2 regions of the Klebsiella sp. WOUb02 genome follow, and region 1 is predicted to be linked to the other one. Evidence: predicted binding sites of a transcription regulator. Region 1 holds the regulator's gene; the other holds the start of a gene.

Evidence for each region. The regulator PurR, encoded in region 1, represses purine synthesis genes. The targets are predictions, from matches to a motif close to CANGCAAACGTTTGCNTG.
Region 2: the regulator PurR is predicted to act here: its motif matches at 1,723-1,740, upstream of mltF (membrane-bound lytic murein transglycosylase MltF).

The regions. Positions count from the first base shown of each region.
Region 1 covers NZ_CP170110.1:855,852-859,616, reverse strand. Annotated here, with positions in the region: gene ABOC21_RS10930 (MFS transporter) at 1-757, opposite strand, end outside; gene ABOC21_RS10925 (YnhF family membrane protein) at 920-1,009, opposite strand; gene purR (HTH-type transcriptional repressor PurR) at 1,304-2,329, shown strand; gene punR (DNA-binding transcriptional activator PunR) at 2,347-3,258, opposite strand; gene punC (purine nucleoside transporter PunC) at 3,371-3,765, shown strand, end outside.
Region 2 covers NZ_CP170105.1:79,050-82,814, reverse strand. Annotated here, with positions in the region: partial or broken gene purL (phosphoribosylformylglycinamidine synthase) at 1-1,648, opposite strand, end outside; gene mltF (membrane-bound lytic murein transglycosylase MltF) at 1,823-3,442, shown strand; gene tadA (tRNA adenosine(34) deaminase TadA) at 3,439-3,765, opposite strand, start outside.

The sequences.
Region 1 (3,765 bases):
CCAGAGAGAAACCGACGCCAATCAGCACCAGCATCGCGGTGACGAACAGCGGCGAAGCGTGAGTAATGGTATGCAGCACCGGCGAAATATAGGTATAGAGGGTGAACATCGCCCCGGCCCCGAGCACGGTGGTCAGCAGCGCGGAGAGCACCTGCGGCCGCATCAATACCGCCAGCTCCTCCTTCACGTTCGGCCGCTCCCCTGCGCTGCCTTTCGGCAGCGAGAACCACAGGCCGGCCATCGCCACCAGGCCGAGGCCCGCCGTGGCGAGGAAGGACATACGCCAGCCGATGGTTTCCCCCAGCCAGGTCGCCGCCGGGACGCCGCCAATATTGGCGATGGTCAGCCCCATAAACATGGTTGCCACCGCGCTGGCCTGCTTGTGCTTAGGAACCACGCTCGCGGCCACCACCGAGCCGAGGCCGAAGAAGGCGCCGTGGTTCAGGCTGGTGATAATGCGCGAGAGCAGCAGCGTGGTGTAATCCGGCGCCATTGAAGAGAGGACGTTGCCAAGGGTGAAAATAGCCATCAGGAAAATGAGCGCGCTGCGGCGCGCGCGATGCGACAGCAGCAGCGTCATCAGCGGCGCTCCGACCATCACGCCGATGGCATAGGCGCTAATCAGCATCCCCGCGGCGGGAATGGACACATCCACGCCTTTCGCGATCACCGGCAGTAATCCCATCGGGGAAAATTCGGTCGTACCGATACCAAACGCCCCAACGGCCAGCGCTAACAGGGGAAAGTTGATTTTCATGCAATGACTCCAGCAAACCGTCCTCAGCGACGGTATCTCATCAGAAGGCAAAAGCATGACATCAATCACAGAAAAACAAAAGTAAACGAAATGGCAAAAGATTTTTGCGAATTTGATAATAATACGCGGGAATGGGGGAAAGGAGCCTCTCCCCCGCAAGAATTAGTGCAGTACGGCGGTCAGCGCTGCGGCCACGATCAGCCCCAGAACAATAATCGTCGTGGTCAGCGAAAACTTTAAATCTGTATCCATCAATTTTCCCCCTGATTATCCCCACAAGAAAAGTGAGCCTGCTCATTTTTGCACAGTATTGCATAAAAATCTTCTGAGATTTAGGGCGATGCACGTTTTTACTCTTCCCCTTTGCCGCAAGATCGGACAAAATCCCACGCTAATTTGAAAGCGTATCGGCCATTGACCCCTTCCTGTCGTTCTGTGTCGTTTCCCGACGTGATGCAATGTTGAACATTGCGCTCAGGGTGTGTATAGGCAAACGTTTACGTATCGATAATCAGACGATCAGGTCAAGGTCTGGAGAGAGAAGTAATGGCAACAATTAAAGATGTAGCGAAGCGCGCAAACGTTTCCACTACAACCGTGTCACATGTAATTAACAAAACCCGTTTTGTGGCTGAAGAGACGCGCAACGCGGTATGGGCTGCCATCAAAGAGCTGCACTACTCTCCGAGTGCGGTGGCGCGCAGCCTGAAGGTTAATCACACCAAGTCGATCGGCCTGCTGGCCACCAGCAGCGAAGCGGCCTATTTTGCCGAGATTATCGAGTCCGTCGAGAAAAGCTGCTTCCAGAAGGGCTACACCTTGATTCTGGGCAACGCCTGGAACGATCCGGAAAAGCAGCAGGCCTACCTGTCAATGATGGCGCAAAAGCGCGTCGACGGTCTGCTGGTCATGTGCTCCGAGTATCCACAGTCGGTGCTCTCCATGCTCGAAGAGTACCGCAACATCCCGATGGTGGTGATGGACTGGGGCGAGTCCAAGGCCGACTTTACCGATTCGGTGATCGATAACGCCTTTGAAGGCGGTTACATGGCCGGCCGCTATCTTGTCGAACGCGGCCACCGTGAAATCGGCGTGATCCCGGGTCCGCTGGAGCGCAACACCGGCGCCGGTCGGCTGGCCGGTTTTATGAAAGCGATGGAAGAAGCGCAGATTCGCGTCCCGGAGAGCTGGGTGGTTCAGGGCGACTTCGAGCCGGAGTCCGGCTACCGCGCCATGCAGCAGATCATCAGCCAGCCGCACCGCCCGACCGCCATATTCTGCGGCGGCGATATCATGGCGATGGGGGCGATTTGCGCCGCGGACGAAATGGGCCTGCGCGTGCCGCAGGATATTTCGCTGATTGGCTATGACAACGTGCGCAACGCCCGCTACTTTAGCCCGGCGCTGACCACCATTCATCAGCCAAAGGACTCTCTCGGCGAAGCCGCATTCAATATGCTGATGGACCGCATCGTTAACAAGCGCGAAGAGTCGCAGTCTATCGAAGTTCACCCGCGCCTGGTCGAGCGCCGCTCGGTGATCGACGGCCCGTTCGTCGACTACCGCCGCTAATCCCGGCGGGGCGCCGCCTATTCCGGCGCCCGCAGCCACTCCCGATTTAACGTTTCGCTGTCGCCAAGATAGTCCAGCAGCCAGGAGAGTGCCGGCGAGATATCGCTCTGCTGCCAGGTCAGACAGCAGGCGGCGTCCGGGAACGGGTTTTCCAGCTCCAGCGCCGTCCATTCGCCGCTAGCGATCCGCGGGCGGGCGAAGTGCGACGGCACCATGCCGATGCACAGCCCGGCCGACAGGCAGGTTGTCGAGGCGTCCCAGTCCGGCACCACCACCCTCTTCTGATTATCCAGCAGCCACGTCGTGCGCTTCGGCAGCGAGCGGGAGGTATCCTCCCTGACCAGCGACGGCCAGTTGCGCAACGTATCATCGCTCAGCGGACCGCTCATTTTTGCCAGCGGATGGTGGCTGGCCACCACGCAGTGCCAGCTCAGCATGCCCATGTCGCGAAAGGCGTAGCGGCCGCCGACCGGAATCGAGCGGGTCGCGCCGATGGCCAGCTCCACGCGGCCGTCGGCCAGCGCGTCCCAGACGCCGTTAAACACCTCCTGAAAGACAATCAGCTCGACGTCCGGAAAGTGACGATAAAAATCGACAATCATCTGCCGCATACGCGCCGGCTTGACGATATCGTCTACCGCAATCGAGAGCTGCCCGCGCCAGCCGTTGGCGATCTGCTGGCACTGACGGCGGGTGATCTGCATTTTTTTGATAACAGAACGCCCTTCCTGTAAAAACCACACCCCGGCTGGGGTGAGTTCGACGTCCCGATGGCGACGCTCAAAGAGCGGAACGGCCAGCCACTCTTCGAGCTGACGCACGGTGTAGCTGACTGCCGAAGGTACACGATGTAGCTCCTGAGCCGCAGCGCTAAAGCTGCCGTTGCGCGCAACCGCATCAACCACTTCAAGGGAGTATTCGGACCACATATTCTGCCTGCAAAATTTTTGAACGCATGTAACAAATATTAGCGTTTCACAAGCCAGAATGCACTCCCTACACTCAGCGGCATCTTACCTGTATCAGAAGAAAGAGAACTTTATGCAACAACCCGGGAAAGGATTTTTGGTTTGGTTAGCGGGCCTCAGCGTGCTGGGTTTCCTCGCAACCGATATGTATCTGCCGGCGTTTTCGGCTATCCAGCAGGATCTGCATACTTCGGCGGCCTCGGTCAGCGCCAGCCTCAGCGTGTTTCTCGCCGGTTTCGCCGTTGGCCAGCTGTTCTGGGGGCCGGTATCCGATCGCTACGGGCGCAGGCCGGTACTGCTCAGCGGCCTGGCCATCTTCGCCGTCGGCTGCCTTGGCATGCTGTGGGTACGGGACGCGAATCTGATGCTGGCGCTGCGGTTTGTGCAGGCCATCGGCGTCTGCGCGGCGGCGGTCACCTGGCAGGCGATGGTCACCGACTATTATCCCGCCCAGCGTACCAACCGCAT
Region 2 (3,765 bases), on a different replicon from region 1:
GCTCCTGCGATTCGTTACACCAGATTTCCAGCGGGCTCATGCCCGGCTCATCGCTAAGAATATCGCGCAGCTGGAATTTACCGCCGCGGCCGCCGTCGCTCACCAGCTCCGGCATCGCGTTCGAAAGACCGCCCGCGCCGACGTCGTGAATAAAGAGAATCGGGTTGGCGTCGCCCAGCTGCCAGCAGCGATCAATGACCTCCTGACAGCGGCGCTCCATTTCCGGGTTGTCGCGCTGGACGGAGGCAAAATCGAGATCCGCATCGGACTGACCGGATGCCATAGACGATGCCGCGCCGCCGCCGAGGCCAATGTTCATCGCCGGGCCGCCGAGAACGATAAGCTTCGCCCCCACGCTAATTTCGCCTTTCTGCACGTGCTCAGCGCGAATGTTGCCGATGCCGCCAGCCAGCATGATCGGTTTGTGGTAGCCGCGCAGCTCTTCGCCGTTGTGGCTGGTAACCTTTTCTTCATAGGTGCGGAAGTAGCCGTTCAGCGCCGGACGACCAAATTCGTTGTTAAACGCCGCGCCGCCCAGCGGGCCGTCGGTCATGATGTCCAGCGCGGTTACGATGCGGTCCGGTTTGCCAAAATCTTCTTCCCACGGCTGTTCGAAGCCCGGGATGCGCAGGTTAGAAACCGAGAACCCGACCAGGCCCGCTTTGGGTTTCGCCCCGCGTCCGGTTGCGCCCTCATCGCGGATTTCGCCGCCGGAGCCGGTCGCCGCGCCCGGCCACGGGGAAATCGCCGTCGGGTGGTTATGCGTTTCTACCTTCATCAGGATATGCGCCGCTTCCTGATGGTAGTCATAAATCCCGTCCTGATGGCTGGCAAAGAAGCGACCGACGTTTGAGCCTTCCATCACCGCGGCGTTATCTTTATAGGCGGACAGGACGTAGTCCGGGGTCTTCTCAAAGGTATTTTTGATCATCTTAAATAGCGACTTCGGCTGCTGTTCGCCGTCGATGACCCAATCGGCGTTAAAAATCTTGTGGCGGCAGTGCTCGGAGTTAGCCTGCGCGAACATATACAGTTCGATATCGTTCGGGTTACGACCCAGCGTTTTGAAAGCATCCTGCAGATAGTCGATTTCATCTTCCGCCAGCGCCAGCCCCAGACGGAGGTTGGCGTCAATCAGCGCCTGGCGGCCCTGGCCCAGCAGGTCAACGCTGGTGACCGGCGCAGGCTGATGCTGAGCGAACAGCTTCTCGCCCTCTTCCAGCGCGTTAAATACGCTTTCCATCATCCGGTCGTGCAGCTCATCCGCAACGACGGCCCACTGCTCTGCGCTCAGCGTGCCGGCTTCAACGTAGTACGCCACGCCGCGCTCAAGGCGCACAACCTGTGCCAGGCCGCAGTTATGGGCGATATCGGTAGCTTTAGAAGACCAGGGGGAGATGGTGCCAGGGCGGGGAGTGACGAGCAGTAATTTACCGGTTGGCGTATGGCTACTTAAGCTTGGGCCATACTTGAGCAGTCGTGCCAGCCTCTCGCGATCCTCACCGTCGAGCGGGGCGTTCAGGTCGGCAAAATGAACATACTCTGCATATATTGTGCTTACCGGGATGTTGGCCGCCTGGAAACGTGCCAGCAGTTTATTGATACGAAATGCCGACAGTGCAGGTGAACCACGCAAAATTTCCATCATAAGTCTCTCGTCTTCGAAGCTTTCAATATGAGCCAGGGGGGAAACGGGCGCTATTATAGTGAATCCTGCGCCCTGACGAAACCGTTTGCGTGGAAATAAAATCATTCCCTGGGTTTACCAATAAATGTGACCTTTATCGCGAATAAGTTGCCAACTGGCGCATTCTTAAGCAAAATGCCGCACATTCACCGACAACCTTTTACTTTTTCCGGTCATAGTCTGCTGAGGAACACAGAGCTGCAGAAGATTAACCATCTGAAAAAACTAAAGATTAATTATCTGCTCATCGGCATTGTGACCTTACTGCTGGCGGCCGCCCTGTGGCCGTCGATCCCGTGGTCGGGCAAACCGGAGAATCGGGTTGCGGGGATCATATCGCGCGGAGAACTGCGGCTCAGCACCATCAATTCGCCGATGACCTTTGCGGCCATCAATGACAAAAGCTACGGCCTTGATTACGAACTGGCGCAGCAGTTCGCCGACTACCTCGGCGTCAAGCTGAAGGTCACCGTGCGGCAGAATATCAGCCAGCTCTTCGACGATCTGGATGACGGTAAGGCCGATATGCTCGGCGCCGGGCTGGTCTATAACTCCGAGCGGGTGAAGAACTATCAGCCGGGACCGAGCTACTACTCGGTATCGCAGCAGCTGGTCTACCGGGTCGGCAACGCCCGCCCGCGCACCCTCGCCAACCTCAATGCGGACCAGCTGGCTATCGCGCCGGGCCACGTCGCGATTAACGACCTGCAGGCGCTGAAGGAGAGTAAATACCCCGACCTCAGCTGGCGCGTCGATGAGAAACGCGGCACCACGGCGCTGATGCAGGCGGTCATCGATGGCGATCTGAGCTACACCATCGCCGACTCCGTGGCGGTCAGCCTGTTTCAGCGCGTTCACCCTGAGCTGGCGGTGGCGCTGGACATCACCGATGAGCAGCCGGTGACCTGGTTTAGCGTCAAGAGCGACGACAATTCGCTATCGGCGGCGATGCTCGATTTCTTCAACAATATTAATGAAGACGGCACGCTGGCGCGGCTGGAAGAGAAGTATCTCGGGCACGGCAACGATTTCGATTATGTCGATACGCGCACCTTCCTGCGGGCGGTGGAAAATATCCTGCCGGACCTGCAGCCGATGTTTGAAAAGTACGCCCGCCAGATCGACTGGCGCCTGCTGGCGGCGATTTCCTGGCAGGAGTCGCACTGGGACCCGCAGGCGACCTCGCCGACCGGCGTTCGCGGGATGATGATGCTCACCAGAAACACCGCCCAGAGCCTGGGATTAACCGACCGCACCGATGCCGAACAGAGCATCAACGGCGGCATGCGTTATCTGCAGGATATGATGAATAAGATTCCGGATTCGGTCCCCAAAGATGAGCGGATCTGGTTTGCGCTGGCGGCTTACAATATGGGCTACGCGCATATTCTCGACGCCATCACCCTGACGAAAAAACAGAAAGGTAACCCCAACAGCTGGGCAGACGTCAAGCAGCGCCTGCCGCTGCTCAGTCAAAAATCCTACTACAGCAGGCTGAAATACGGCTACGCGCGGGGTCATGAAGCGTACGCTTACGTCGAGAACATCCGCAAATACCATATTAGCCTGGTGGGCTATCTGTCCGAAAAAGAGAGTAAGGACGAGCAGGCGCTGGCGATGGCCGGCGACTATCCGGCGGTGATGCCGGATGAGGTAGATAAAAAGGAGGAGCAGACGCTACCGTTCTTTCAGTTCCGCGCCGAAGCGCTGGTCGATAACGCCAAATTCAAAATGCCCGGGCTGAGCCACTACTAGCCCTCGCCCTCCTGGCGCGCCTTTTTCAGCGCCTTTTTCTCTTCCCGCCGCCAGCGGAAAAAATCGCTCAGCATAGCCGAACACGACTCAGCAAGAACGCCTTCGGCGATCGCAACCCGATGGTTCATCCCCGGATGGTGCAACACGTCGATCAGCGATCCGGCGGCGCCGGTTTTGGCATCCCTGGCGCCAAATACCAGCCGCGAGATGCGGCTATGCACCATCGCCCCGGCGCACATCACGCAGGGCTCGAGCGTCACGTACAGCGTAGCGTCAATCAGGCGGTAGTTTTGCAGCACCAGCCCGCCCTGGCGGATGGCCAT